4 regions of the Shewanella sp. LZH-2 genome follow, and region 1 is predicted to be linked to each of the others. Evidence: predicted binding sites of a transcription regulator. Region 1 holds the regulator's gene; each other region holds the start of a gene.
The links. Region 1 encodes MetJ, which represses methionine synthesis genes. Its sites were predicted from a motif close to TAGACGTCTAGACGTCTA; they were not measured.
Positions count from the first base shown of each region.

Region 2: metK (methionine adenosyltransferase) is a predicted target of MetJ. The motif match lies at 1,774-1,791, and genes of this name have one in related genera.
Region 3: metE (5-methyltetrahydropteroyltriglutamate--homocysteine S-methyltransferase) is a predicted target of MetJ. The motif match lies at 3,235-3,252, and genes of this name have one in related genera.
Region 4: msrA (peptide-methionine (S)-S-oxide reductase MsrA) is a predicted target of MetJ. The motif match lies at 1,838-1,855, and genes of this name have one in related genera.

Region 1 covers NZ_CP069350.1:661,414-668,822, forward strand. Annotated here, with positions in the region: gene nrfD (NrfD/PsrC family molybdoenzyme membrane anchor subunit) at 1-813, shown strand, start outside; gene JM642_RS03030 (sulfite exporter TauE/SafE family protein) at 989-1,732, opposite strand; gene metJ (met regulon transcriptional regulator MetJ) at 1,840-2,154, opposite strand; gene metB (cystathionine gamma-synthase) at 2,367-3,530, shown strand; gene JM642_RS03045 (bifunctional aspartate kinase/homoserine dehydrogenase II) at 3,542-5,935, shown strand; gene metF (methylenetetrahydrofolate reductase) at 6,184-7,077, shown strand; gene JM642_RS03055 (methyl-accepting chemotaxis protein) at 7,147-7,409, opposite strand, start outside.
Region 2 covers NZ_CP069350.1:3,724,228-3,731,636, forward strand. Annotated here, with positions in the region: gene tkt (transketolase) at 1-1,357, opposite strand, end outside; gene metK (methionine adenosyltransferase) at 1,834-2,985, shown strand; gene JM642_RS16390 (sensor domain-containing diguanylate cyclase) at 3,136-4,107, opposite strand; gene JM642_RS16395 (hypothetical protein) at 4,431-4,775, opposite strand; gene JM642_RS16400 (EAL domain-containing protein) at 4,765-6,777, opposite strand; gene JM642_RS16405 (GNAT family N-acetyltransferase) at 6,903-7,409, opposite strand, start outside.
Region 3 covers NZ_CP069350.1:3,852,400-3,859,808, reverse strand. Annotated here, with positions in the region: gene JM642_RS16950 (TonB-dependent receptor) at 1-1,207, shown strand, start outside; gene JM642_RS16945 (HDOD domain-containing protein) at 1,469-2,197, shown strand; gene JM642_RS16940 (LysR family transcriptional regulator) at 2,257-3,162, opposite strand; gene metE (5-methyltetrahydropteroyltriglutamate--homocysteine S-methyltransferase) at 3,363-5,633, shown strand; gene JM642_RS16930 (efflux RND transporter periplasmic adaptor subunit) at 6,008-7,219, shown strand; gene JM642_RS16925 (MacB family efflux pump subunit) at 7,222-7,409, shown strand, end outside.
Region 4 covers NZ_CP069350.1:2,221,065-2,228,473, forward strand. Annotated here, with positions in the region: gene pgm (phosphoglucomutase (alpha-D-glucose-1,6-bisphosphate-dependent)) at 1-1,224, shown strand, start outside; gene msrA (peptide-methionine (S)-S-oxide reductase MsrA) at 1,346-1,825, opposite strand; gene astE (succinylglutamate desuccinylase) at 2,105-3,139, shown strand; gene JM642_RS09960 (thiamine pyrophosphate-dependent dehydrogenase E1 component subunit alpha) at 3,302-4,480, shown strand; gene JM642_RS09965 (alpha-ketoacid dehydrogenase subunit beta) at 4,484-5,461, shown strand; gene JM642_RS09970 (dihydrolipoyllysine-residue acetyltransferase) at 5,471-7,072, shown strand; partial or broken gene JM642_RS09975 (IS4 family transposase) at 7,211-7,409, shown strand, end outside.

The DNA of each region.
Region 1 (7,409 bases):
CAGGAACAAACGCAAGTTGAGAGCAATATCCTCAAGGCCGCGGCGATTATTGGCCCTGTGGCAATCAGCTTAGGCTTAGCTTGTTTAGTGTTTGATTTAACTAAGCCTTTCCACTTTTGGTTGATCTTAATTAACTACAACTTCCAGTCCGTTATGGCGATTGGGGTATTAGCGCTGCTGGCTTACTCACCCTTGGCATTTGCCTACGCGATTTTAGTACTGCGTGACGATTTGCCAAAGTGGGGCTTAGGTTTCCTCGCGCCTATCGCTAAGTTGCTGATGCCCTTTAGAAAGCTGATTGAAGTGCTATTGTTTGTCCTCGCCATTGGTGTGGGCGCTTACACTGGCTTCTTAATCTCGGCGATGAATGCCTATCCGATGCTAAACACTGCGGTATTGCCTGCACTGTTCTTGGTATCTGGTTTATCAGCGGGTGCGGCGGCCAATGCGGTGCTGGCGCTGGTGATGTTCAAAACCGATAGCCACGACAAGACCTTAGCTAAAATGCATGGCTTAGAGCTGCCAGTGATGGCCATCGAAATCATGTTCCTGTTTATGTTGTTCTGTGCCTTGTACTTTAAAGGCGGTGCGGCGGCTGCGGCGCTGGCATCACTCACCTCTGGCGTGTGGGCAAGCGTATTCTGGATTGGTGTCGTCGGGATTGGCTTTGGTGTGCCATTGCTGTTTATGCTGCTTCCCGCAGCGACTCGCCACACTAAGGGCGCAATGATTATGGTGGCCTGTGCCAGCTTAACTGGCGTGCTCGCCCTGAGACACTTTATTGTGTATGCAGGCCAAAGCTACCTGAGCTAAGTGATGTTAGCGAATGCTCTAACCCATGGCATTCAAACTAGCGCAACAAATATGAGTATTACTTTAATACGATTAAGTGATACTCAAATGGGTTACAACACGCATCCCTGCAAGCAAAAAGCACCGGTAACGGTGCTTTTTTATGGCGGCAATTGGCAGAGGATTATTGCGGTAATTATTGCGGCAATAGCTCAATCACAGATTTCACCGTAAGCACTAAGGCGCTGATAGCGCAGAGGGCTAAGGTCGCCATCTTGGTCTTATGTTTATCAATACTGCCTACCAGTTTGCCCGCCACGAGATAGCCTAAAAAGACCGAGGGCAATAGCATTAGCGACAGCCAAAAGTGCTTGATTTCGAGTAAGCCCGTCACCCCAAGAATCGCCAAGGCAATGGTCGAACTAAAGATAAAGAAGGCCGATAACGCTGCGCGAAACTGCGAAGCATCCTTACCCGCCAATAAAATCGCCATCGGAGGGCCACCAATGGCGGCGATATTGCCAAAGATCCCCGAGACGACTCCCGCGCCAAACAGAGTCGCTTTGTTCACCGGCAGGCTGAATTTATACAAACTGAGCACCACGGCGACCGCCACAATGGCCGCAATCGCCAAACCAAGAATCGGCTGCGGCGCAAACAGTAATAGGCTAGCACCGATAAAACCTCCGGGTACTCGACCGATGAGCGCGTATTGCAAGCCATTGAATTCTAAATGGCCGCGTTCACGCAATAGGGTGAGTAGCGCGATGGAAAATCCCATCACAATCACGGGGGCAGGCACTAATTGGGGATCGACGATATACAGCAACGGACTGGCGACCACGGCTAAGCCAAACCCAATCAGACTCTGGGTGAGGGCACCTAAAAACACAATCACAGACGCGATAGCAAGCGTTTGTGGATCGATCAAGGAGAACATAGGATTCCATCAAAACAAAATAGGGATCGTTACTTTAACCCACCACGCCGGATGAGCATTAACGATCCCTAATAATTAGTTACGGCAGGATTATGGACGCTTAAGCGTTATTCCATGTCTTCCCACTCGATCCCCATTTCGTCCATCAACCGCTTCGCTTCAGCGGGGATGCTGTCTGGGCACTCTTTCGACAGATCGGCATCATCAGGCAGAGGCTGGCCGGTGTAGGCATGCAAAAATGCTTCGCACAACAGTTCGCTATTCGTTGCGTGGCGCAGGTTGTTGACCTGACGACGCGTACGTTCATCCGTGAGGACTTTTAGCACTTTGAGCGGAATAGACACAGTAATTTTCTTTACTTGTTCATTCTTCTTGCCATGTTCAGCATAGGGGCTGATGTATTCCCCATTCCATTCAGTCATTGACTCACCTGTTATAACGCTAAATTCGGGGCAGATTTTAAACCCTTACAGATTACAGTCAAATTATTGCTACTATTTCTTAGTGATTGCAAACAGATTTCTTTATGTTTAGACGTCTAAACGTCTTAACGCCTATTGACGATACCACTGGGCTTAGGTACATTTAGACGTCCAGACATCTCTATCAGTCTACCGAATTTAGGAGTCCACCCATGGCAGAGCGTCAATTAGCCACACTGGCAGTGCGTCAGGGTATCGAAAGCGATACTCAATATGGCGCAGTTGTGCCACCGATTTATTTGTCGACTAATTACGCCTTCGATGGTCATAAAAATCCTCGCGAATTTGATTACAGCCGTTCCGGCAATCCTACCCGCAGCATCTTAGGCGATGCCTTAGCTAAGCTGGAAAAGGGCGCAACCGGTATCGTGACTTGTACTGGCATGGCAGCCATTACCTTAGTGACCACTTTACTGGGCCCAGATGATTTACTGGTGGTGCCCCACGATTGCTACGGTGGCTCTTACCGTTTATTCACCAACCTCGCGAAAAAAGGCCAATTTAAACTGCTGGTGGTCGATCAAACCGACAGCCAAGCACTTGAGCAAGCGATTGCCCAGCAGCCTAAAATGGTGTGGATTGAAACCCCATCCAACCCATTACTGCGGGTGGTTGATATCGAAGCTATTGCCAAGGCAAGCCACGCCGTAGGTGCGTTAGTGATAGTGGACAACACTTTCCTCTCGCCGATTTTGCAGCAACCGCTATTGCTCGGCGCCGATATCGTTATCCACTCCACCACTAAATACATTAATGGCCATAGCGATGTGGTGGGCGGCGCGGTGATCGCCAAAGACCCTCAACTCGGTGAGATCTTACATTGGTGGTCGAACACCTTAGGCTTAACCGGTTCTGCCTTTGACAGTTATCAAACCCTGCGCGGCCTGCGTACTTTAGCTGTGCGCATTCGTGAGCACCAAAGTAATGCCGAGCGGATTGTGGAGTTACTGAGTAACAGCCCCGTCGTGAGTAAAGTGTATTACCCAGGTCTTGCGGATCATCCCGGCCATGCCATTGCCGCCAAGCAACAAAAAGGTTTTGGCGCTATGCTGAGTTTTGAGCTTAAGGGCGGCGAGGCCGAAGTGGTCGCCTTTTTAGATGCGTTAAGTTTATTCAGCGTGGCTGAGAGTTTAGGTGGCGTTGAGAGTCTCGTAGCCGTGCCCGCGACCATGACCCACAGGGCGATGGAGCCGCAGGCGCGTTTTGAAGCTGGCATTAAAGACACCCTATTACGTTTGTCGGTTGGTATTGAAGATGCCGACGACTTAGTTGCAGATATTCAAGCAGGATTGGCCGCCGTAGCGGCTTGTCAGTAGAGGAATAATAGATGGCACGTTGTCACTTACATAAATTTGGTGGTTCCAGCTTAGCCGATGCCGATTGTTACCGCCGAGTCGCCCATATTCTGTTAACCCATGGCCATAGTGATGATCTAGTGGTGGTGTCTGCCGCGGGTAAAACCACTAACTTTTTATATAAATTATTGTCCCTGCGCGATAGCAACCAATTATGGCAAGAAGAATTACAAGTCCTTATCAGCTATCAGCAAGGCTTGATTGAGCAATTATTATCTAACGAGCAAGCGCGGGATTTACGCGAGCGTTTAACCACGGATAAAGCTCAGTTAATCAGTCTATTATCTTTAGATGTACGCAACGATTACCAAATTAACCATGTGGTGAGTTTTGGTGAGCGTTGGTCGGCGCGCCTGATGGCAGCGCTGCTGCGTGAATCGGGCGTGGCCGCAAGCCATGTGGATGCCTGCTCGATTTTAGTGGCAGATGAGGCCGCCGTGCCGCAAATCCGTGTGCAAGAATCCCGCGCTAAAGTACAAGCCTTACTGGCCGCACACCCTAACGAGCGCCTAGTGATCACCGGTTTTATCTGCGCCAACGAGCGTGGCGATACCTTGCTATTGGGTCGCAATGGCTCTGACTTTAGCGCCAGCTTAATTGCCAGCCTTGCCGACATTGAGCGCGTGACCATTTGGACCGACGTTGAAGGGGTATTTAACGCCGATCCGAATAAGATCAACGATGCGAAATTACTCAAGAGCATGTCCCTCGCCGAAGCCGACCGCTTGGCGCGTTTAGGCTCGCCAGTACTCCATTCACGCACCTTACAGCCGCTGTTTAACACTGAGGTGAGCCTAGCCGTGCGTTCAAGCTACGCCTCCCATACCGACTTTACCCTGATTGCGCCGCACAGCTCCTCGGCGAGTGCGCCCGTGGTGACCAACCTCAATGCTGTGGTGTTATTTGGCTTTAAGATTGCGGGTGATGTGGCCAGTCTGCTCGAGCAATTGGTGGAGGCGGGATTAACGCCGCTGGCACATTGGGTATCGGCGCATCAACGGCTTGAGCTTGCCTATACCGCTGAAAACCAAAAACAAGTACAAAAATTATTGGATGCGCAGGCCGAAGCCCTCGGCATTAAAGATCTGCAAATTAATACCGAACTCGGTTTAGTGGCGTTGGTGAGTGCCGATGCCGAGCATTATCGCCGTAGCTTTGCCCGTTTACTGAGCCGCGACGCTAAGCCCTTGTTCAGTGGTGACTTAAGTTTGGTGACTTTAGTGCCACAGTCGCAGGTTAATCTGCTGACGCAAAAAGTGCATCGCCGCTGTGCTGGCCCGCGTAAACGCATTGGCGTATTGCTGCTGGGTGTGGGCAATATTGGCGAGGCGTGGGTGAAGCTGTTTAAGTCAGTTTCTCCCTCGTTAAATCAAGAGCTTGAAGCGCAAGTCGAGTTAGTCGGTCTGGTTACTTCCAGTAAAGCCCTGATTAAGTCTACGGGGGTGGATCTGGAAAGCTGGCAGCAGGAATTTGATACAGAAGCGACTCCTTGGCAGTACGAGCATCTATTTGAACAATTAGAACAACTTAACTGTGATGAACTGATTGCATTAGACATCAGCGCCAGCGCCAGTTTAACCCTGCAATACCCAGAGTTTTTCGAGCGCGGCATTCATATGGTCAGCGCAAACAAACTCGCGGGTTCTGGCCCGCTGCCTTTTTATCGGGAATTGAAGGAACAACTCGGTTATCGCCGTCTATTCTGGCGTTATAACGCTAGCTGTGGCGCGGGCTTACCTATTCAGCACGCCTTAAACGATTTGCGTAACAGTGGCGATAGCGTTGAAGCCGTTGGCGGGATTTTCTCTGGCACCCTGTGTTGGTTATTCGAGAAATACGATACCAGCAAACCTTTCTCGGAATTAGTGATTGAAGCACGTGGCCTAGGGATTACCGAACCCGATCCTCGGGACGATCTTTCTGGTCGCGATATGCAGCGCAAGTTGCTGATTTTAGCCCGTGAAATCGGCCTAGAAATCGAGCTTGAGGATATTGAGCTGCGCTCTTTAGTGCCCGCCCATTTAGCGGATATTCCACTGGAGCAATTCCTTGCCCGTATCGGTGAGCTGGATGATGAATTGCTGCAACAATACGGCGCAGCGGCGGAGCAAAACAAGGTACTCAGATATGTCGCCTCCTTGGACAATAGCGGCGCGACCCTAAAAGCCGAGGTGGGATTACAGTGGATTGATGCGAGCCACCCCTACGCCAACCTCACGCCCGGTGACAATGTGTTTGTGATCCGCTCAGCCTTCTATCAAGGTAATCCTTTGATTATCCGTGGACCTGGTGCGGGCCGCGAAGTGACGGCAGCAGCTGTACAATCGGATCTAACACAGATCTGCCGCGATCTGCTGCAAGAATAGATTTAAATTCAAAAGCTTAAAGGACTCATTTGAGTCCTTTTTTATTGGCGAAGATAAGGACTAAAATCAAGGTGATCAACGAGGGATAAGAAAATGCCAAAAATGGGGATTTTTTGGCTTGACTTAACAGCCAGTTTCTCTAGTATATGGACATATAGACGTCCAAACGTCCATATGGATTAAACTACTGCATTAATAGTCGTACCAGTCGCGATAAGTGTCGCACTCGGGCGGTTGAGGAAATACACATGGCTTTTCATCACGCACAACATTCACATTCGCTAAACCAAAGTTTGTCTGAACTTAATGGCGATATTAATGTTTCTTTTGAATTTTTCCCGCCATCAACCCCCGAAATGGAACAGATCCTGTGGAACTCTATTCGTCGTTTAGAGCCGCTGAATCCTAAGTTTGTCTCAGTAACCTATGGGGCAAACTCGGGCGTGCGTGACCGTACCCACGGCGTAATTGAACGTATTCAACAAGAAACCAACCTAGTTGCTGCGCCGCACTTAACCTTAGTGGATGCGAGTGATGAAGAGCTGTTAGATCTGGCAAAGCATTACTGGAAATCGGGTATTCGCGATATTGTGGCGCTGCGTGGCGACTTGCCAGCGGGTAGCCCAAAACCGACTCGCTTTGCGGTGGATCTAGTGCGCCTGCTGCGCTCAGTGGCCGACTTTGATATTTCGGTCGCCGCTTACCCAGAAGTGCACCCAGATGCGGCTAACGCTCAGGCGGATTTGATTAACCTTAAGCGTAAAATCGATGCCGGTGCCAGCCGCGCTATTACTCAGTTTTTCTTCGATGTGGAATCTTACCTGCGTTTCCGTGACCGCTGCGTTGCGGCAGGGATTGATGTCGAAATCGTACCCGGTATTTTACCCGTGACTAACTTTACCCAGTTAAAGCGTTTTGCGGGCATGACCAATGTGAGCTTACCAAGCTGGTTACATAAGCAGTTCGATGGCCTTGAAAATGATGCCGGAACCCGTCAGCTGGTGGGCGCTAACGTGGCGATTGATATGGTGAAAGTGTTGTCCCGCGAAGGGGTGAAGGATTTCCACTTCTACACCTTAAACCGTGCGGAATTGACCTATGCGATTTGCCATACCTTAGGGGTTCGCCCAAAGGCGGTATAACGTTAACAGCATAAAAAAACGCCGCTATTTAGCGGCGTTTTGTTTTGCTTGAATCCTAAATCCTAAATCCTAAATCCTAAACTGAGCGAGAAGTGTGGTTAAGCGCATCGACAACTGTGCTAACTCGTCTCCCGCCCGCGCCGTTTGCTCGGCACTCTCGGTGGCATTGGTCGTAATATCATTAATATTATTGACGTTTTTATTGATTTCCGCCGACACAGCACATTGCTCGTTGGCAGCGCTAGCGATTTGAATGTTCATTTGACTAATGGTGGATACGGCCTGGGTAATGGCTTCGAGCGCTTCCCCCGCCTCGTGCACCAACGAAACAC
Region 2 (7,409 bases), 1.6 Mb from region 1:
CCATCAGTGCAGACATACGTACAGCGTTGCGTGCGTATTCCATGAACATCATGAACGTCGCGCCGTAGTTGATAAAACCACCGTGCAGAGACACACCGTTCATGATGCCGCTCATACCGAATTCACGCACACCGTAGTACACGTAGTTACCCGCTGGATCGTCTTGAATCCCTTTAGAACCTGCCCACAAGGTGAGGTTAGAACCCGCTAAGTCTGCTGAACCGCCTAACAGTTCAGGCAGTATAGCGCCAAAGGCTGCAATCGCGTTTTGTGATGCTTTACGGCTCGCAATACCTTCGCCTTTGGCTTGGCATTCTTGGATAAAGGCTTGTGCTTTTTCTTCGAAATCGGCTGGTAATTCGCCTTTCAGTACACGGCGCTCATATTCTGCTGCCAGTTCTGGGTAAGCTTTAGCGTAAGCGGCGAATTTTTCGTTCCATGCCGCTTCACGGGCTGCCCCCACTTCTTTAGCATCCCAACCAGCGTATACATCGGCAGGGATTTCGAATGGCGCATGTGGCCAGCCTAAGAATTCACGGGCCGCGGCGATTTCCGCATCACCTAATGGCGCGCCGTGGCAATCGTGGCTGCCAGATTTGTTTGGCGAACCAAAACCGATAATGGTTTTGCAGCAGATCATGGTTGGTTTGTCGGTGACCGCTTTAGCCGCTTCGATAGCAGCGCGAATCGCATCGCTATCGTGACCATCTACGTTAGCAATCACATGCCAGCCGTATGATTCGAAACGTTTTGGCGTGTCATCGGTAAACCAGCCTTCAACATGACCGTCGATAGAGATGCCGTTGTCATCCCAAAATGCGATCAGTTTGCCTAGGCCTAAGGTACCAGCCAGAGAACACGCTTCGTGGGAAATACCTTCCATCAAGCAGCCATCGCCGAGGAAGCAGTAAGTGTAGTGGTCAACAATCTCGTGACCTTCACGGTTAAACTGTGCCGCTAAGGTTTTTTCTGCAATCGCCATACCCACAGCGTTGCTGATCCCCGCACCTAATGGACCCGTGGTGGTTTCAACACCTGGGGTGTAACCATATTCTGGGTGACCTGGGGTTTTAGAATGTAACTGGCGGAATTGCTTCAGTTCATCCATTGGCAGATCGTAGCCAGTGAGGTGTAATAAAGAGTAGATCAGCATAGAGCCGTGACCATTAGAGAGGATAAAGCGGTCTCTATCTACCCATTTCGGATTGTTCGGGTTGTGCTTAAGGAAATCATTCCACAGCACTTCAGCAATATCTGCCATGCCCATTGGGGCGCCTGGGTGGCCTGAGTTTGCTTTTTGAACTGCATCCATACTTAACGCACGGATTGCGTTGGCGAGTACTTTACGGGAAGACATGCTCTCTCCTGCTTAATTTGTGGGGTCTAGCGGGCAATTTGGACGCATATTTTCCCCTACATAGCGAAGCGACGCAAACGAAAATTCATCACAATCTCGCCTTACCATCGCCAATAGAACTTTTTGCGATAAAAAATGGCTTAAGGATGAACTATTCAAGCCAATGATTCGTAGTTTAAGTCGCTATGACAATACTCTGTACAATTTCCCCCAAAGCTCGTCTGGGTGGAAAAGAGGAAATGCCGCCGCGTATCCTTAACGGAATCAGATGGATTTTAAACACTTTTAATTAATTATTTTCAATCAGTTAAATGACTAACATGCTTTTTAGTTCAAATTTTAAAGCTGAGATTTACCTCACTAAGTACAGAAATATTTAGCTTTGGGGGTGTCATGGCGATGAAATTCCACTAAAATAGCCATCTAGATGTAGATGCTTCTACACGTTTGATTGCTAACAACGAGATTTTCCTACTATGGCAAAGCACTTGTTTACTTCTGAGTCGGTCTCAGAAGGTCATCCCGATAAAATTGCAGATCAGATTTCTGATGCTGTGCTAGACGCGATTCTGGCCCAAGATCCTAAAGCACGTGTCGCGTGCGAAACGTATGTCAAAACTGGCATGGTATTAGTAGGTGGCGAAGTGACCACCTCTGCCTGGGTTGATATTGAAGAGCTGACCCGTAAAACGGTTCGTGAAATTGGTTATATCCATTCTGATATGGGCTTCGATGCCGATTCTTGCGCCGTATTAAACGCGATTGGTAAACAGTCTCCAGACATCAACCAAGGTGTCGACCGCGCAGATCCAAAAGAGCAAGGTGCCGGCGACCAAGGGTTAATGTTTGGTTATGCCAGCAACGAAACTGACATTCTGATGCCAGCGCCTATTACTTATGCCCACGCATTAGTGAAGCGTCAATCAGAAGTGCGTAAAAACGGCACCCTGCCATGGCTACGCCCAGATGCGAAAAGCCAAGTGACCTTCGCTTACGAAGACAACAAGATTGTTGGTATCGATGCGATCGTACTGTCTACCCAACACAGCCCTGATATCGCCCAAGCGGATTTGATTGAAGGCGTGATGGAAACCATCATCAAACCAGTTCTGCCAGCACAATGGCTGAGCAAGGACACTAAATACTTCATCAACCCAACTGGCCGTTTCGTTATCGGTGGCCCGATGGGTGACTGTGGTTTAACCGGTCGTAAGATCATCGTAGATACCTACGGCGGTATGGCGCGTCACGGTGGTGGTGCATTCTCTGGTAAAGACCCATCAAAAGTAGACCGTAGTGCTGCTTACGCTGCCCGTTACGTTGCGAAAAACATCGTAGCAGCGGGTCTGGCAGACCGTTGTGAGATCCAAGTGTCTTACGCTATCGGTGTAGCTGAACCGACTTCTATCAGTGTTGAGACTTTCGGTACGGGTAAAGTATCTGAAGAAGTCTTAATCAAGTTAGTCCGTCAACACTTCGACCTGCGCCCATACGGCCTAACTGAAATGTTGAACTTAGCTCGTCCAATTTATCAAGCGACTGCCGCTTATGGTCACTTTGGCCGCAGCGAGTTCCCATGGGAAGCGACGGATAAAGCTGACGCACTGCGCGCCGATGCAGGTCTATAATCTGCATTATCTCCATGCTTTCGCTTGTAAAAAAACCGCCTAAGGGCGGTTTTTTGTTACCAATGACAAAGGTTACAACCTTTAACTTTTTAAAATGATAAGTACAATCGAATATTAGGTGACGAGTCTAGTATGGAGACTATCTTCCTATTATTCCGTAAAACAAGGCTCTAAATGCACACCATGGCAACAGTCTTTACCTGCCCGCTTAGCAACATATAACGCCGCATCGGCTGCGCTAAGTAACAGAGTTTCAGAATCACGAATTCCTGCACAGAGAGTCGCAACCCCAACACTCGCACTCAATCGAGTATCTCCCTCGATAACAATATCCAATGCTTTAATTGCTTGACAGATCTTCTCAGCAATCTGTTGAGCATTTTCTCTATCCGTATTGCCTAGGATTAACGCAAACTCGTCTCCCCCAAACCGGCAAGGTAAGTCAGCAGGACGTTGGCAGAAAGACTTCAACACTCTTCCCACCATCTGTAACGAATCATCCCCCATCTGATGGCCAAGGTGATCATTACATGCCTTGAAATTATCCAAATCCAGCATAAGAAGGGAAAGCGGGGTTTGCTCTCGCTGACTTCGACGCCACTCGTTGTGCAAAAAACGACTAAATAACCGCCTATTGGCTAAGCCAGTTAATGCATCGTGTTCAGATAAATCCGCTATCTCTAGCTCCAGTAGTTTACGCTCAGTAATATTGGCATGGGAAATAACGTAATAACCGGGTTCAACGCCTTGGCCTTGGACTGAGACAACTCGCATCAGAAAATATCTTAAGATATCAGGACTATGGCAAGGGTACTCCATAGAAAATCGCTCTTGGTCATGCTGAATAACTCGGCGAATACCCTCAAATGCGGTTAGTGCAAGCGGCTCATCAGAACCTGCACACACATTCATATAGTTTGTCCCAATCCAATTATAGCCCTTCGGCATACCATTTTGCTCGGCAAACCGATTCCATGAAAGATTGGTAAATTGTATGACACCTGTACTATCAATTACCGAAATTTGATCCTCCAGAGAATCTAGAAGAGCAGCCAGAAATTTGGCATGTTCGATAAAATGCGATCCATCACACCAATCATCATCCACCATGGCAGTGTACATCCCGCGCTAAAAACAATACAAATTTGATAAATAAGTAGGTTAAGTAAAGCAGCCAAATCCCAATACGCCAAGAATAAATACTCAAAAAGAGGTGCTAAATAACTTAATACTAATGAACAAATGAGCAAGTTATTATCAAGAACACTAAGTAACTAAGTTTACCATTATTAGGGCGTGTTGACGTTTCCACTTTTATAACAATTAGGCGCGATGTTATGCAGTGCAAAGTGCATGACGTGTCGTAATCCCTCGTTTGGCGAAATAAGAAACACAAAGCCACTGCAGAATTTATTATTCTAAGGAATATCAGAATTGTTTATGTTTTAGCAGTGGTCAAAATGGGCGTTTTGCATACACAGCAGATTTATCTGCGCAGCGGATAACAGTGCACACTCTTGTTCGCCAATTATCCTTGCACCTTGAACGACCTCAGGCGTTAAACATACTATAGCCGCACTGTAAGCATTGGTGCGGCCGCAATCGAGCCAACAATCTTCAATCTGTAACCAATAATGGGGGCGACTATCGTCGCAATCGACTTCAAATCCTCGGGCCTCACATTGCTGCAAGGCACACTCGGATAATAATACGCGCAGGTTGTCCCACGCCGATAAACTAGTCTGGGCATAGTTAGTCAACAAGATATTGACCAAGGATTTACTCACCATTTATCTCCAACCAAAAGGCTTTAGCATCGGGTCCTGGCATTGCCTTGGCATATAACCAACCTTGCACATAAGCAACACCAGCTTCTTTTACAAACTCGGCTTCAACACGGGTTTCAACACCCTCAGCTGTTAAGCTAAAACCTAAACTACTACAAAGTTTGCAAATTTGCAGATATAAAGTACGACCTTTAGGCTCACTGGCATTGGCGAGAATACTGCGATCTAGCTTAATACCATCAACATTGATTCGACTCAGTAGACTTAAACTCGAAAACCCAGTACCAAAATCATCCAACCAAAAACGGAAACCACACAGCTTAAGCTGTTTGATACTGCTATCAATGCGGCTTAGATCCAACATGAATGCCGATTCTAACATCTCAATTTCGACCTGATGAGCAACACTACCTAATCTATCATTCATAATCGCTAATAATTGACTATCGGTGATGTTATTGGGGTCAATATTGATACTGACCTTAGGAAAAAAGCCCTCTAATGCCCAACGAGCAAGATCTTCTGCAACGGTATTAATTACAAAACGATCAATAATGTGGGAATAGCCCGCACGTTGAAACGCATCAATAAAATAAGGGCCTTTTAAGGCCCCATACTCATCCCGAAGACGAATAAGAGCCTCAAATCCAACCACTTTACCATCAATTAAAGCAATCTTAGGTTGATAGTGAAGCTGCAATTCACCGGCTAACACCTCTTTGATGGTTTTCTCTAAATTAATTTCAGCCTTTAAAGACTCTGACTGTTTTTTTAGATAATGTGTTTCATTCATCAGCTCAATATCTGCTTGAAATTGAATCCTTTTGATAAGCTCACGATCGAACTCATAGTGTTCACTCATTAAAGAAAATCGCTGTACAAATGGTAGATAAATCAACACACCGATAGCTATCAAAAAGCATTGAAATATTACAGCACTAAAATGCCCACTCGCCATATAAGCATTAATAAATGGAGGTGTTATCCAAGGAAAGCTATGAGCATCAAATTCTAGAATACCTATACTGATGGCGCTATAGGCCAATATAAAATTAACTATGGGTGAGAGTATAAATGGCAATAATAATCTAGGGTTAAAAATAATAGGTAAACCATAAATCAATATTTCATTGATATTGAAAAATGCAAAGGGTGTTGCAATCTTAGCAATATGGCGTGTTGCACTGTCTTTAGAACTAATGAAAATAGCAATAATGAGCGATAAAGTCGCCCCGCTGCCACCGTAAAGAATAAACAAATCCATAAATTGACTAGCGGTTAGATTAGGTACAACCTCAGTCAAGCCATTATCGACACCTATTAACAGTAGATATGCATTATCACCGTGCACTCCGAAGCTCCAGAGCACATGGGTTAATAAAATACGGATAAACAATTGGATCCCAATACTCGCGGTTTGCAAAGTATCAATTAGTGGCGAAAAAAACCAGCTAAGTAAGGCAGATGCTTCAGTAACAAGCATCAATATAACCATAAAACAAATAACTACTGGCAAAAAAATATTCAGATGCTGTTTTAAATATCGACTCAATGCTTTTCCTTTTACTAAGTCTAGCCATCGCCAAGTAACCAATATGCGCAATAGATATGCCGTTAAAATCGGTAATAAAACCACCCGAGGATCACCTAAAACCACATCAACATAATCAATGCTAAGTACTTCCTCTGTGGTTGGCACATGCAAAGCCAGTAAGATGCTAAAGGAGATTGAGCACACAACAATCGCTGAAAGCTGAAGATATTTGGCAAAATGGAAGGAAAGAGAAATAAGCGCAAGCAACGGAAATATCTTTGCAAGCTGCACTGAAAAAAATGTTAAGCCATAAAAAAATGCCGTTGTTTGCCATTCCGGGATCCAACTACTTAATAACGCTATAACCAGTGATAGTAGTGAGTTAACAAGAATAAATGGCAGTAACGCGATAAAGGACTCACGTACAGAGATAAGAAAACTTCTGTCCAGAAAATTTCGAAGTTCAAACATGATATCAGGGTTATTATTGACAACTATTTAATAAAACATAGTCGATCAATCTTTTAGGACACAATCAACCTAAAAAATACTGATTTTTGAAAGCAGAACAACGTAACATATGGCGGGAAAACGAGTTAACGATGAGCGAGTGCATATGAGCGAATATCAACACTCATAATATAATAATCCCTATCAGAAAAAGTAAAAAAATCTGCAACTTGCATTTTAGCTTTACGAGTATGCGCCGCCAAAGAACGCTCATTTTCATCAGCTATAAACGTCACCAGATAAGTAAAACTAGGCGCAACTTCTCGGTAAATGCGAGTAACAAGTGCCTCAAAAACGCCTTGGCCACGATATGCTTTATCAACCCAGATAGGACCGTATTGGCAGCTGTTTTGCACCGTTAATTGAGGACCATCGCCATTGATTCGATTCAATCTTTTCAACAAATTGCGATAAATTGGCCAGGTCTCAAAAAACGACCAACGTCCCGCAATCACATAACCTATAATGCGTCCGTTAATTTCAGCGACCACAATCCAATGCTTATCAATTAGCTGAGTTAATTCATTACGATTAAATGCTTGCCCTTCCAAATTGACACCATTAGACATTAACTCATCATTGAGATGCTGGCG
Region 3 (7,409 bases), 1.4 Mb from region 1:
AAATCAGTTCAAAGAAGACCCACGCCAGTCTTCCAATAAAAGCGAATATGTTCATGAGATGACCACGGCTGCACGCAGTGGTTATCAGCATCAGCTTAACCAAAACTGGGCCTTAGCGGCGGATCTGGATTACAGCGATACCTTAGTGACCTCATTAAACTGGGGCGCAGGTAGCCAAAATACTCGCTCGCTGCTGATGTTTAGCCCTAAAGCACTTGCTAATTACAGCACCCGTCAAGGTGAGCTAAACCTAGTCACTGGTTTAGACATCAGCCGTGGTAAGGCCGAGTTTGACTCTATGGCGCGCAGCAACGTGCAGGAAATGCAAAGTGCTTACCTGCAAGCCACTGTGCCATTAAGCCACACCTTAAGCTATGTAGTGGGCGGCCGTTATGCGCGGGTGACCGACGATCTGGTCGATGGCAATGTGTATCCAAACGGCATCGATTTAGATGAAGATGCGACCGCATTCGAGTTCGGTTTAAATTACCGTCCGAGCGCCGAGCACAGATTCTATCTACGTGGCGATGAAAACTTCCGCTTTGCTAAGGTCGATGAGCAAGCTTACACCCCGAAAGATGTCTATGGCTTAAAGCCACAGACAGGCCGTTCCTATGAGGCGGGTTGGGATTGGACTGTGGCTAGCCAAAGCCTACGCGTCAGCCTATATCGCCTCGATTTAGAAGATGAAATTGTCTTCGACCCGAGTGCGGAAAAACCTGTTGGTGGCAGCTTCCAAGGCGCCAACGTCAATGCCGATGCTTCACGCCGCTATGGCGCGAGTGCCGATTGGGATTGGCAGGTCACTCAAGCCCTCACCTTAGGCTTGGAATATAACTATATTGATGCCGAATTTACCGATGGGGTGAATGATGGCAAGCAATTGTCTTGGGTTGCGGAGCATACGGGGCGCGGTTATGTCAGCATGGATTTTGCCGAGCATTTCCAAGTATTTGCTGAGGCAATTTACACGGGCGATCGTTTTATTGAAGGCGATAACGGCAACGAAGGCGATAAATTATCTAGCTATGTTTTAGGTAATCTAGCCCTTAACTATACCCGTGATGCTTGGTTAGCGAGCCTGCGTATCGATAACCTGTTTGATAAAGAGTATGTTAGCTCGGGTTACTACGGTGGCATTTGGGGTGATAGCTATTACTCAGGCCGAGGCCGTGATATTCGCTTGACTGTCGGCTACCGCTTCTAAGCCGAATCCTGATAATTAAGTGATTTAGCGCATTTTAAAGCCAGACGTTGTCTGGCTTTGTTATTTCTGCTGTTGGGTGCAGAGAAAAATCATTTTTACGGGTGTAATATAGGCTAAGTCGTTGCTTATACTGTAAAGCACATCATCTTTAGGGTTAACGCAATTATTCTACGACTTAGTGCTGAAATTCTTTGTAGTTTGGGTATGATGTGAGCGGTATTCGAATCATCTTATAGCTAATTAACAGGTGTAAAGTGTCCTATGACAGATCTTGAGCAACAGGTTTTTACTCAAGTGAGAGCCATCATAGCGAATGAAGAGCAAGTCATTGGCCGCCGTGGGATCTTAATTCCACTGAAAAAGGCCATTCTTGCCGAAGGCGATATTCGTAATGTGATCGATATTATTTCGAGTGATCCCGCGTTAGCGGCCCATATGTTGATGCGCAGTAATTCGGCGCAAGCTTCTGGTGTGGTTAGCCCTAAGTCTCGCTCTTTAAAAGATGCCTTAATTCGTTTGGGCCAAGTTAATATTTACCGTTACGCCTTTACATTTTATTTGAAAGAACGCCTCGATGAATTGCCTCAACCCTATAAGAAGTTGGTTCAAGGTTATTGGAAACTCACGGAAAATATAGCAACTGATGCGGTTGACAGCTTAGTTGATATGCCGGATGTCGATATCGACCCCGATGAGGTGCAAACCTTGGCGCTGTTTAGTGTGTTCGGCCAGATTATTGCCTTAACCGCATTTGCTTATTTGAATGCCAGCTCTGAGCAATCTTTCCCGCTAAGTGTGATTAAGTCTTTGATCGATAATCAGCAACAAACCTTAACCATCGAAGCCTTTGAAGCCTTAGATCTTGACCAAGATCTGCGTCAAGAGTTTATGATCGCCCACAATCTGCGCCAGACCCGTAATCAAAATTCCCCCGGGTTAATTCTGCGCCGAGTATTGTCAATGCGTGGTTTATTGCTTAACCCGCTCTAAGCACCGCCCATAAAAACAAAGCCTGCGATTGCAGGCTTTTTTGTTAAACATTTCAAAGCTTAATTGGATTTTTGCTGGCGGGCTAAGCCTTCGCTTGCCACCAATTGCAGCCAGTTTTGCACTAAGGCCGAGTTCGCACTGTGGCGTCGATAGGCACCAAATAGTGGGCGTTTTAAGCCTTCTTGCCCCAGTTTGACGGTGGCGAGACTTAAACCATGCCCTTCATTAATCGACCAATTGGGCAGGGCGGCGATACCGTCCTTACAGGCGATGCGCTGCAATAACATCATGGTCAAATCACAGGTTTTTTGCTCGCCGGCTTCTATGCCCGCGGGTTCTAAAAAGTGACGGTAAATATCTAAACGCGCCAGTGGCACCGGATAACTGATTATCGGCAAGCGCGCCAATTGCTTAGGCGCAACATAGGCTTCTTTCGCTAAGGGATGATCCTTAGCAACCACTAACTTCACTTCAAAATCAAACAAATGCTGATAGGCGAGCGAGTGACCTGGCACGGGATCTGAGGTCAGCACTATATCGAGTTCGCCCATTTCTAGGGCATTGAGCGAGTCGAATAGATGACGGCTTGAGAGATCTAACTCGGCTTGGGGATGATCTTGCCTAAATTGTTCCATCACTGGCATTAACCAGCGAAAACAGCTGTGGCATTCAATGCCAACTCTGAGCTGATTGGTTTCAGTTTCCAGCCCATTTTTGAGATCGGTTTCCGTCTCTAACACCTTAGGCAGGATCTCTTCGGCGAGGTGCAGCAGGCGTGCACCTTCCTGAGTAAAGGAGAGCGGTTTGCTTTTACGCACAAAAATGGGCGAGTTAATTCGTTGCTCTAACTCCTTAATTTGATGGGAGAGAGCCGATTGAGTGACAAAACGTTTTTTGGCTGCGCCCGCCAAGCTGCCACTTTCCTTCAGTGCCATTAAGGTTCGCAGATGTCTTAGTTCGATCATGATCACTCCAAGTGAATTTCGCTCATGTTGTGCTTGAAATCAATTCGGTTGCTGGCATAGAGACTATCACAATAAACTTCTAGACGTCCAGACGCCCATTGTGATTTATCTAGGCTTAAATGCGAAAAGTTGCCAAGAAAACACCATCTACTGGGTGCAAGTGCCGAATATGGCTTATCTCAAATAAAGGAAGATATGGTATGCAATTAAACAGTCTTGGTTTTCCCCGTATCGGGCGTCGTCGTGAATTAAAGTTTGCCCTTGAAAAATACTGGCGTGGTGAGAGCACTCAAGCTGAACTGCATGAGGTGGCTAGGGAGTTACGCCGCACTCATTGGCAATGGCAAGTGGACGCAGGGATAGAGCAAGTACCTGTAGGGGATTTTGCCTTTTACGATCAAGTGTTAACCCTGAGTGCGACCTTAAACGCTATCCCCGATCGCCACCGTGGCGAGGGTGCTATCGATCTTGATACCTTATTCCGCGTTGCCCGTGGTCGTGCACCAAGTGGCACCGATGCGCCAGCCTCGGAAATGACTAAGTATTTCAACACTAACTATCACTACTTAGTGCCAGAGCTTAAGCAAGACCAAGTGTTCTCTATCGCCTATGAGCAGTTATTTGATGAAGTGGCCGAGGCGCAGGCGCTGGGTTATCAAGCCAAGCCTGTGTTGTTAGGCCCTGTGAGTTACTTGTATCTGGCCAAAACTGTAGGTCAGGATTTCGATAAGCTGAGTTTATTGCCCAATCTAGTAAAGGCTTATGCCGACATTCTTGCGCGTTTTGCTGCGCAGGGCGTAACTTGGGTGCAACTTGAAGAACCGATTCTGGCACTCGAATTAGCCGCCGATTGGCAAGCAGCGATTAGCCAAGCTTATCAAGCGCTTAAAACGGCTCAAGTGAAGATTTTACTCACCAGTTACTATGGCAGCATTAGCCATCATCAGGCATTGGTTTCCGCGCTGCCGGTGGCGGGGGTGCACCTAGATTTAGTGACTGCCCCTGAACAATTGGCCTTGTTTGCTAATGCATTAAGACCAGATCAAATTCTGTCGGCGGGTGTAGTTAATGGCCGTAACGTGTGGGCGGCGGAGGTTGACCTGATTGTTGAGCGTATCGGCGGTGTTGCCCGAGACTTAGGAGCGCGCCTATGGATTGGCACTTCGTGTTCACTGCTGCACAGCCCTGTGGATTTAGAGGTAGAGACAACGCTCACGCCGACGCTGCGTCAGCAGCTTGCGTTTGCCAAGCAAAAGCTGTTGGAACTGGCAAATGTGCGCCAATTGTTGCAGGCCCCTGAGTCTGTCGCGGCCAAAGCGATAGTTAACTCCTGCGTGGCTCGCCGTGAGGCTAAGGCACAGGCGGCGGATGCTAAAGTGATCGCCCGTGTCGCTGCGCTGACCCCAGCCGACTATGAACGGGTGAGTGAATTTACTGAGCGCCAAGTGGTGCAGCAGCGTAAGTATCGTTTGCCATTGTTGCCAACGACTACGATTGGCTCATTCCCACAAACACCGGCAATCCGCGGACTACGTAGCCGCTGGCGCAAGGGTGAGCTAAGCGATGCCCAATATACTGAGCAGTTGCAGCAAGTGACCCGCGATACTATCGACCGCCAGCTTAAGCTCGGTATCGATGTGCTGGTGCACGGTGAAGCCGAGCGTAATGACATGGTGGAATACTTCGGCGAGCAGCTCGAAGGCGTGGGCTTTACCAAAAATGGGTGGGTGCAGAGTTATGGTTCTCGCTGCGTGAAGCCGCCATTAATTTATGGCGATGTGAGTCGCCCGAAAGCCATGACGGTTGATTGGGCGGTATTTGCCCAGAGCCTGACGGACAAACCTGTCAAAGGCATGCTAACGGGGCCGGTGACGATTCTACATTGGTCGTTTGCCCGTGAAGATATCAGCCGCGATACCATTGCCACCCAATTGGCGCTGGCTATTCGTGATGAAGTGGTGGATTTACAAAATGCGGGTATTGGCATTATTCAAATTGATGAGCCAGCCTTCCGCGAAGGATTGCCATTAAAGCAAAGCGAGTGGCAAGCTTACTTAGATTGGGCGGTGAATGCCTTTAAACTGAGTGCGGCGGGTGTGATTGATGAAACCCAAATCCACACCCATATGTGTTACAGCGAGTTTAACGATACGATTGCCGCGATTGCCGCCATGGATGCGGACGTGATCACCATCGAGACTTCCCGTTCACGCATGGAACTGCTCAACGCCTTTGAAGATTTTGAATATCCAAATGAAATTGGCCCTGGCGTTTACGATATCCACTCGCCCAATACACCAAGTGTTGAGGCCATGGTGCACCTTATCGAAAAAGCGGCGCAAAAAGTGCCAGTGCGCCAACTGTGGGTTAACCCCGATTGCGGCCTTAAGACACGCACTTGGGCTGAAGTCGAACCCGCGCTGAAAAACATGGTCGATGCGACCCGTGAATTGCGTCGCCGCCTTGGCTAAGTGTTTGTGATATCTGAGTAATAAATGCCACAACTGCTTTACGTAAACAACAGGGATACCTAAGGTATCCCTGTTTTGCTATTGGTTGTTTATACAAACCTTTGCTTATAAAAATCAGCGTTTCACGCCATGACCCTTTAGTTTGAGGTATGCAGATAATCTCAAGTAACATGGATTTATATGGTTCAACGTTTTATCCGTATATTTAAAGGTCTAGGGCGCAAACTTCTACACAGATATTTGCAAATCTTTACCTGATATCGACACTTCCTTCGTCTACTGTGCTTAGCTAACTCTATATACTGACAGCACTATTTTTCTTCCCGCAAGATACACGCTTGCGCCCATTGGCATTGATGGACACCTAGATTCAGATGAAAAAATCCTCAAAGCGTAAATTGATATTGATCCTAAGCGGCCTCATCCTCCTTGGGGGCGGCGCTTATTTTCTGCTACATAAACCCGAGGCGGCTCCAAGCTATGTGACTGAACCCGTTAGACGCGGCGATATTGAAAACTCGGTGCTCGCCAACGGCATGTTGCAGGCCTCCAAGCTGGTGAGTGTGGGCGCGCAGGTCTCAGGGCAAATTCTGAGTTTGCCTGTGGAGCTAGGCCAAGAGGTGAAAAAGGGCGATCTTATCGCGCAAATCGACAGTCTTGCCCAGCAAAACAACCTGCAAAATGCGCTGGCATCCCTTAAAAACATCAATGCCCAGTATCGTGCTAAGCAGGCGCAAATTCGTCAGGCAAAACTCGAATATACCCGTCAGCAGCAAATGCTCGCCGATAAGGCCAGCTCCCGCGCAGACTTTGAAGCCGCCGAAGCCACGCTCACGGTGTATCAAGCCGAGCTTGAGCAGTTAGAAGCGCAAAAACAACAGGCTGAGATTAATGTCGACAGTGCCAGAATCGATTTAGGTTATACCAAGATCACTGCGCCTATGGATGGCACCGTCGTTTACTCTGCGGTCGAAGTGGGTCAAACCGTTAACGCCAATCAAACCACACCAACCATAGTCGAGATGGCGCAGCTCGATACCATGACGGTCAAGGCGCAGATCTCCGAAGCCGATATCGTCAATGTGCGCCCAGGACAGCCAGTGTATTTCACTATTCTTGGTAGACCTAACCATCCCTATCGCGGCACTTTAAGGGCGATTGAGCCTGGCCCGACGTCAATGGATGGTGACGATAGCAATATGAGCTCGAGCGATTCAGACGCCATTTATTACCATGGCCTGTTCGATGTCGAAAACCCCGACCGAACCCTACGCATTGGCATGACGGCGCAGATTTCGATTGTGCTTGCCAAGTCTGATGATGCGCTGTTAGTACCATCGCAGGTGCTGAGGGTAAAACCAAGGGATAAAGCGGCTCCGCCAGCGGAAGGCAAGTCCCGTGGGCCGCAATATCAAGTGCCTGTATTGGTGAATAACCAAGTGCAATATGTGGATGTAACTGTTGGTATTAATAACAAAATCAATGCCGAAATCCTGTCTGGCCTGAACGAAGGCGACCAAGTGGTGCTCGGAATGCCCGCCGACGGCTCGACCATGAAGTTCCGTGGCCCACCAATGAGGTTTTAAGCGTGACTAAGCCATTACTGGAAGTGTCAGCTTGCTACCGCAGTTTTCAGGCGGGTGAGCAACAACTGACTGTACTCAAAGATGTTAATCTTTCCATCGCCCGTGGTGAGATGGTGGCGATCGTCGGTGCCTCGGGTTCGGGTAAGTCGACACTGATGAATATCTTGGGCTGTTTAGATAAACCCTCAAA
Region 4 (7,409 bases), 1.6 Mb from region 1:
GGCCTCATTATTACACCGTCCCATAATCCGCCGCAGGATGGTGGGATTAAATACAATCCACCCCACGGCGGTCCTGCAGAGGGCAATATCACCGCGTGGATTGAGTCCCGCGCTAATGATTACCTGTGCACTGCACTTAAGGGCGTTAATAAGCTCGCTTATGCTGATGCATTGGCATCGGGTTATGTGCATGCCATCGATTTAATCACACCTTATGTGGCGGATTTAGACAATGTTGTTGATATGCATGCCATTGCTAAAGCCAAACTTAAGTTGGGTGTCGATCCATTAGGCGGTTCGGGTATCCATTATTGGGCACCGATCGCCAAGCACTATGGCATTGATATCACCTTAGTTAACGATAAGGTCGACCCAAGCTTTAGCTTTATGTCACTGGATAAAGACGGCAAGATCCGCATGGATTGTTCATCGCCCTACGCGATGGCAGGTTTACTGGCTCACAAAGAATCCTTCGATTTATGCGTGGGTAATGACCCAGACTACGACAGACACGGTATCGTGTGTCCGTGCACTGGACTTATGGACCCCAACCATTATTTAGCGGTAGCGATTGATTATCTGTTAACCCATAGACCAGAATGGAGCGCTAGCTTGGCCATTGGTAAGACATTGGTATCAAGCGCGCTTATCGATAAAATCTGTGCCTTCCATGGCAAAAAATTACTCGAGGTGCCCGTTGGCTTTAAGTGGTTCGTCGATGGTTTAGCTGATGCAAGTATTGCCTTTGGCGGAGAGGAGAGTGCGGGAGCGGCCTTCCTACGCCGCGACGGCACGACTTGGTGTACCGATAAAGACGGCTTTATTTTAGTGCTGCTCGCAGCCGAAATGCTTGCGGTCACAGGTAAAACGCCTGGTCAACGCCATCAAGAATTAGTGGCGCAGTTCGGTCAAAGCTTCTACATGCGTATCGATAGTCCGATTAGCCTTGAGAACAAAGCCAAATTTGCCAAGCTTAATGCCGAGACCTTAAACGCCACTACGCTGGCGGGTGAGAACATTGAGGCTGTATTGACCCATGCACCTGGCAATAATGCTTCAATTGGTGGCATTAAAGTGACCACGGCCAATGGTTGGTTTGCTGCGCGGCCATCGGGCACTGAGGCGTTATTCAAGATTTACGGTGAGAGCTTTATCAGTGAGCAACATCTTGCCGATATCATTAAGGACGCACAAGCCCTGATCGATAAGGCCCTCAGCGCCTGATTTAGCGTTTACGCATTCTTTTTACCGATAAAAAAACGCACTCATCGAAATCCTACGAGTGCGTTTTTATTTGCAGCGATTGTAAGGTCAAATTATTCAGGTTTGAGCTTAATCGCTAAGCCTAGTACTCGATATGGCAACTTGGTAAGTTATTCTTATCGATATAGTTTTGGTGATATTCCTCTGCCACATGGAATTGCTGTAACGGCACAATCTCAGTGACGATATGACGTAATCCCCAACGACCTGAACGGGCAAAGGCCAGTTTTGAGGCTTCTGCCGCCGCTTTTTGCTCACGATCATGGAAGAAAATGGTACTGCGGTATTGAGTACCAATATCGCCGCCCTGCATATTGAGCGTGGTCGGGTTGTGGTTTTTCCAAAACACATCCAGTAACTCGTCGTAACTGACAATCGCAGGGTCAAATTCTACTTGTACGACTTCAGCATGGCCTGTCTTACCTTTTTTGACTTCCTCATAGGTGGTCGCTTCGTTATTGCCACCCATATAGCCGCAGGTCGCGTTGGTCACGCCGTTGACTTGTCTAAAGAAATACTCCACGCCCCAAAAACAGCCGGCACCGAAAGTTGCTAACGCCATGATAAATCCTGATAGAAGTCTAGATGGCTAAGGATTGTGATAAAACTCATGCCTAAAAGCAAGTGTGTCGACAAAATTAATCCTATGTCGACCAAATGCGGCTAAGATGCTGTTGTTTTGCCGCGAAATGCGCTTGTTTGACCAGAATGACAGAGTAACGGCCCAAAAACTTGTGTTAGTATGGATGCGCTTTTTAAGGTGGGTAGTGATAAGTGCAATGAAACAGGCAGTTATTGCCATAACGACTCGCCTCTAACACGCTATTATAAGGAGAATTCTGTGTTACAAGCTCTGTTAGATTCGAAGGATTTTCTCGCGCTGACCCTCGCTAATCCTGAAACCCTCGGGGATGAGTTTAGTTTCGCCTTAGGAGAACATACTCGAGTAGAGGTGTGGGACACGGGCGTCATCGTCTTTGAGCCTGCACAGGCCCAAGGTAAGGATGTCATTCTCTCCTGCGGTGTCCACGGTAATGAAACCGCCCCCATCGAACTCTGCAATACCTTAATCAAACAGCTTCTCCAACAAAAAATCATCGCCAAACAACGCACGCTCTTTCTTATTGGTAACCCTTTAGCGATTAATAACGGCACTCGCATTATCGACGAGAACATGAATCGTCTCTTTAGTGGCGAGCATTCAAATCCTCCGGGATTAGTGAATCCTGAGCGGGTGCGGGCAAAAAAATTAGAAGCCTATGTTGACCGCTTCTTTAAGGGCGCAGCCGCAGGGCGCCAGCGAATTCACTACGATTTACACACGGCGATGCGGGCGTCTAAACACGAAAAGTTTGCGATTTATCCCTATCGTCCCGGCCGTGCTTACAGCGCCGAGCAAATCATGTTTTTAGCGGCCAGTGGCGTCGATACTGTGTTATTTCACCATGAGCCGACAACTACTTTTAGTTATTTTTCCTCCGAGCAATATGGCGCCGATGCCTTTACCATTGAATTAGGTAAGGTGTATCCCATGGGGCAAAACGATATGACGCGTTTTATTGCCGCCCAAGAGATGTTTATGCGTCTTATCACAGACAAACCCTTAGCGCTTGAGCCATTCTCAGCGGATAAGGTGAATCTGTATCAAGTGTGTCGGGTGATCAACAAACATTTTGATGATTTTGAATTTACCTTCGCGACCGATGTCGAAAATTTCCGAGCTTTCCCTAAAGGCTTTGTATTGGCCCGAGAGGGTGGGCAGGAAATTAAAGTCGAACAGGAATTTGAAGCGATTGTCTTCCCCAATGCTAAGGTGCCCATCGGCAATCGCACTGTGATTTGCCTGATCCCTTCAGTCGCGCCAGATGTTCGCTAGTTTTGTAAAGCATTATATACATGCCCACAGGGGATTAGTTGTCGTTTGAACTGTGCCAACGGTTGATAGGTAGTTTACGTTAACGTAATGTTCATCCGGCATATTCGTATAAATTAGGCGCAGTGGTTCTTCTGCTGCGTAACGAGATAACAAGAGCACAATATGAGCAAAGCAACACTCAACACTGATACAGTGCACCGTGTCGGCTTCTTGGATAAGGCATCGCTTCACATTCCTATCCTTCGAATTCTACAAGCAGACGGCACTACCTATGAAACCGCGGTTTTGCCTGTAATAGATGAAGCCTTAGCCACCAAAATTTATGATACTTGCGTGTTCACGCGAGTACTCGATGAACGTATGCTTGGCGCACAGCGTCAGGGACGGATCAGCTTCTATATGACCTGCACCGGTGAAGAAGCCGCGATCGTCGGTAGCGTGGCCGCACTTGATCAAGAAGATGTGATCCTCGCGCAATACCGTGAACATGCGGCGCTACGTTATCGCGGCTTTACCACTGAACAGTTTATGAACCAAATGTTCAGCAATGAGAAGGACTTAGGTAAAGGTCGCCAAATGCCAATCCACTACGGCTGCGCGGCGTTAAACTACCAAACCATTTCATCGCCATTGGCCACTCAAATTCCGCAAGCGACAGGTGTCGGTTATAGCCTGAAAATGCAGGGCAAACGTAATGTTGCTGTCTGTTATTTCGGTGAAGGCGCTGCATCTGAAGGCGATTTCCATGCCGGATTGAATATGGCAGCGGTGTTAAAATGCCCCGTGATTTTCTTCTGCCGTAACAATGGTTATGCCATTTCTACCCCAACGGAAGAGCAATTTGCCGGTAACGGTATTGCCAGTCGTGGCGTGGGTTACGGCATGCACACCATTCGCGTCGACGGTAACGATATGCTGGCGGTGTTAGCGGCGACACAACAGGCGCGTGCCTATGCGATTGAGCACAATGCCCCCGTGTTGATTGAAGCTATGACTTATCGTCTGGGCGCCCACTCATCTTCTGACGATCCTTCGGGTTATCGCTCAAAAGAAGAAGAGGCGAAATGGCAACAACACGATCCGGTCAAACGCTTTAAGTTGTGGCTGATTAATAAAGGCTGGTTAGCTGAAGCCGATGATGTCCAGCGTTACGAAAAGTACCGTGAAGAAGTGTTAGCCGCCGTTAAAGTCGCGGAAAAATTACCTATCCCTATGCTGGATGAGATTATTGAAGACGTGTACGACAAGCCAACGCCTGCGCTTAAAAAGCAACTGAGCGATCTTAAAGAACACATCAAGAAATATCCGCAATCCTATCCCAAAAGTGCAGGGAGGCTATAAGCCGTGGCAGAAATGAATATGTTACAGGCCGTCAATGAGGCCTTGTCAATCGCCATGCAAGCTGATGAGCGCATGGTGGTATTTGGTGAAGACGTTGGCCACTTTGGCGGCGTGTTTCGCGCAACTTCTGGTTTGCAGGAAAAGTTTGGTCGCAGCCGCTGCTTTAACACGCCACTGACTGAGCAAGGTATTGCGGGTTTTGCCAACGGGTTAGCCTCTAATGGTATGACTGCCGTAGCGGAAATCCAGTTTGCTGATTACATCTTTCCGGCGTTTGACCAGATCGTAAACGAGTCGGCTAAATTCCGTTACCGCAGCGGTAATGAGTTTAATGTGGGAAGTCTAGTGTTCCGTACACCCTATGGTGGTGGTATTGCGGGCGGCCATTATCATTCACAATCGCCAGAAGCCTATTTTACCCAAACCCCAGGCTTAAAAGTGGTTGTGCCGCGTAATCCTGCTCAAGCCAAAGGTTTATTATTAGCCTCTATTCGCGATAAAAACCCTGTGGTGTTCTTCGAGCCTAAGCGTTTATACCGTGCTTCTGTGGGGGAAGTCCCTGCGGGCGATTATGAAATCGAGCTGGGTAAAGCCGAAGTGGTGCGTGAAGGGAAAGACATCACGTTAGTGGCCTGGGGCGCACAGATGGAAATCATCGAAAAAGCGGCCGACATGGCAGCTAAAGAGGGGATTTCCTGCGAAATTATCGACCTGCGTACACTCGCGCCTTGGGATGTTGATACCGTTGCCGATTCTGTGAAGAAGACAGGCCGCTTATTGATCAACCACGAAGCGCCATTAACGGGTGGTTTTGCGGGTGAAATTGCGGCCACCATTCAGCAGGAATGTTTCTTGTATTTAGAATCACCTATCAGCCGTGTATGTGGTCTAGATACCCCATATCCACTGGTCCACGAAAAAGAATATATGCCCGATGCGCTCAAAACCTTTGAAGCCATTAAGGCATCAGTGAACTTCTAGGAGTCCGGTATGATTAAAGATTTTATTTTGCCGGACATTGGTGAAGGCGTTGTCGAGTGCGAATTAGTCGAGTGGTTGGTGCAAGAGGGCGACACGATTGTGGAAGATCAACCCATCGCCGATGTGATGACCGACAAAGCCTTAGTGCAAATTCCGGCGCCTTTTGCAGGAGTCGTGACTAAGTTGTATTACGCCAAAGGCGATATTGCTAAGGTGCATGCACCGCTGTATGCCGTGCAGGTTGAGTCTGACGAAGCTGCGCCTGCGTCTCAACCTGAAGCGCACACAGCGACTCAAACATCCGTAAGCCAAGCCTGCGTGGCGGGTACCAGCGTCGAAGAGTTCCTGCTGCCCGATATTGGTGAAGGGATTGTTGAGTGTGAACTGGTCGAATGGTTAGTCCAAGAAGGCGATACTGTGGTGGAAGACCAACCCATCGCCGATGTGATGACTGATAAAGCCTTAGTGCAAATCCCCGCCATCAAAGCGGGCAAAATTGTCAAGTTGCACTACCGTAAGGGCCAGTTAGCGAAAGTACATGCGCCACTATTTGCGATTGAGGTTGAAGGTGGCGTTAGTGCGCCGGTCAGCCATGCACAGGAAGCAAGCGTCGGCGCTGCGAATACCGCTCCAGCAGCTTGTTCGAGTGCAAGTGTGGTGCAAGAGTCTGCTCGCCAAGGTAAAGCCTTAGCCAGCCCAGCCGTTCGCCGTATGGCACGTGCCTTAGATATCGATTTAAGTCGCGTACCTGGTAGTGGCAAACATGGCCGTGTGTATAAGGAAGACATTACTCGCTTCCAAGCACAGGGCGGCGCTGTGCCTGCCGTTGCGCCAGTGGTTGTAGCACCGACTCAATCAGGTGTGACTCAATCAACCGTCTCTAACGTCGTGGCAAGTTCTGCACGGGGTGACATTGTTGAGCCTATCCGTGGCGTGAAAGCCGTGATGGCGAAAATGATGGTCGAATCGGTATCAACCATTCCACACTTCACCTATTGCGAAGAGTTTGATTTGACAGACTTAGTCGCACTGCGTGAAAGCATGAAGGCCAAGTATTCCTCCGACGAAGTTAAGCTGACCATGATGCCATTCTTTATGAAGGCCATGTCATTAGCCTTAACGCAGTTCCCTGTGCTTAACAGCCAAGTGAATGCTGATTGTACGGAAATCACCTACAAGGCGCGTCATAACATTGGTATGGCAGTAGATTCGAAAGTGGGATTGTTAGTGCCCAATGTGAAGGATGTGCAAGATAAGAGTATTCTTGAGGTGGCTGCCGAGATCACCCGCTTAACCACTGCTGCGCGTAGCGGCCGTGTGGCACCAGCGGATCTTAAAGAAGGCACGATTTCGATTTCGAATATTGGCGCCTTAGGTGGCACAGTCGCAACACCAATTATCAATAAGCCAGAGGTGGCGATTGTTGCGCTTGGTAAGTTGCAAACCTTGCCGCGCTTTAATGCGAAAGGTGAAGTCGAAGCGCGCCAGATCATGCAAGTGAGTTGGTCTGGCGATCACCGCGTTATCGATGGTGGCACCATTGCTCGTTTCTGTAACCTTTGGAAACAATACCTTGAGCAACCGCAGGATATGCTATTAGCCATGCGTTAGTCGGCTGTCAGCCAATACTTACAGCCAATCCGGCAAAAAAGGACGCAATTTAGCGTAATGCCGATCAGTTAAGACAGATCGCTTGACGATCTCGCTGAAAAGATCAAAATCCGATGACCTCATGTCATCGGATTTTTTATGCAACTCTCAGAAGCACTCGCCCGTACTCATATTACTCGCCTAACCGAATTCACCTGCTTAGCTGATGTGTTAGAACCTGAGTTAATTCAATCTTGCCTAGACTCTCAGGGCGTTGCGACGTTAAGACGGCGTAAATTGCCGATGGACGCGATGATTTGGGCCGTTATCGGAATGGCTTTGTTCCGAGGGGAGTCTG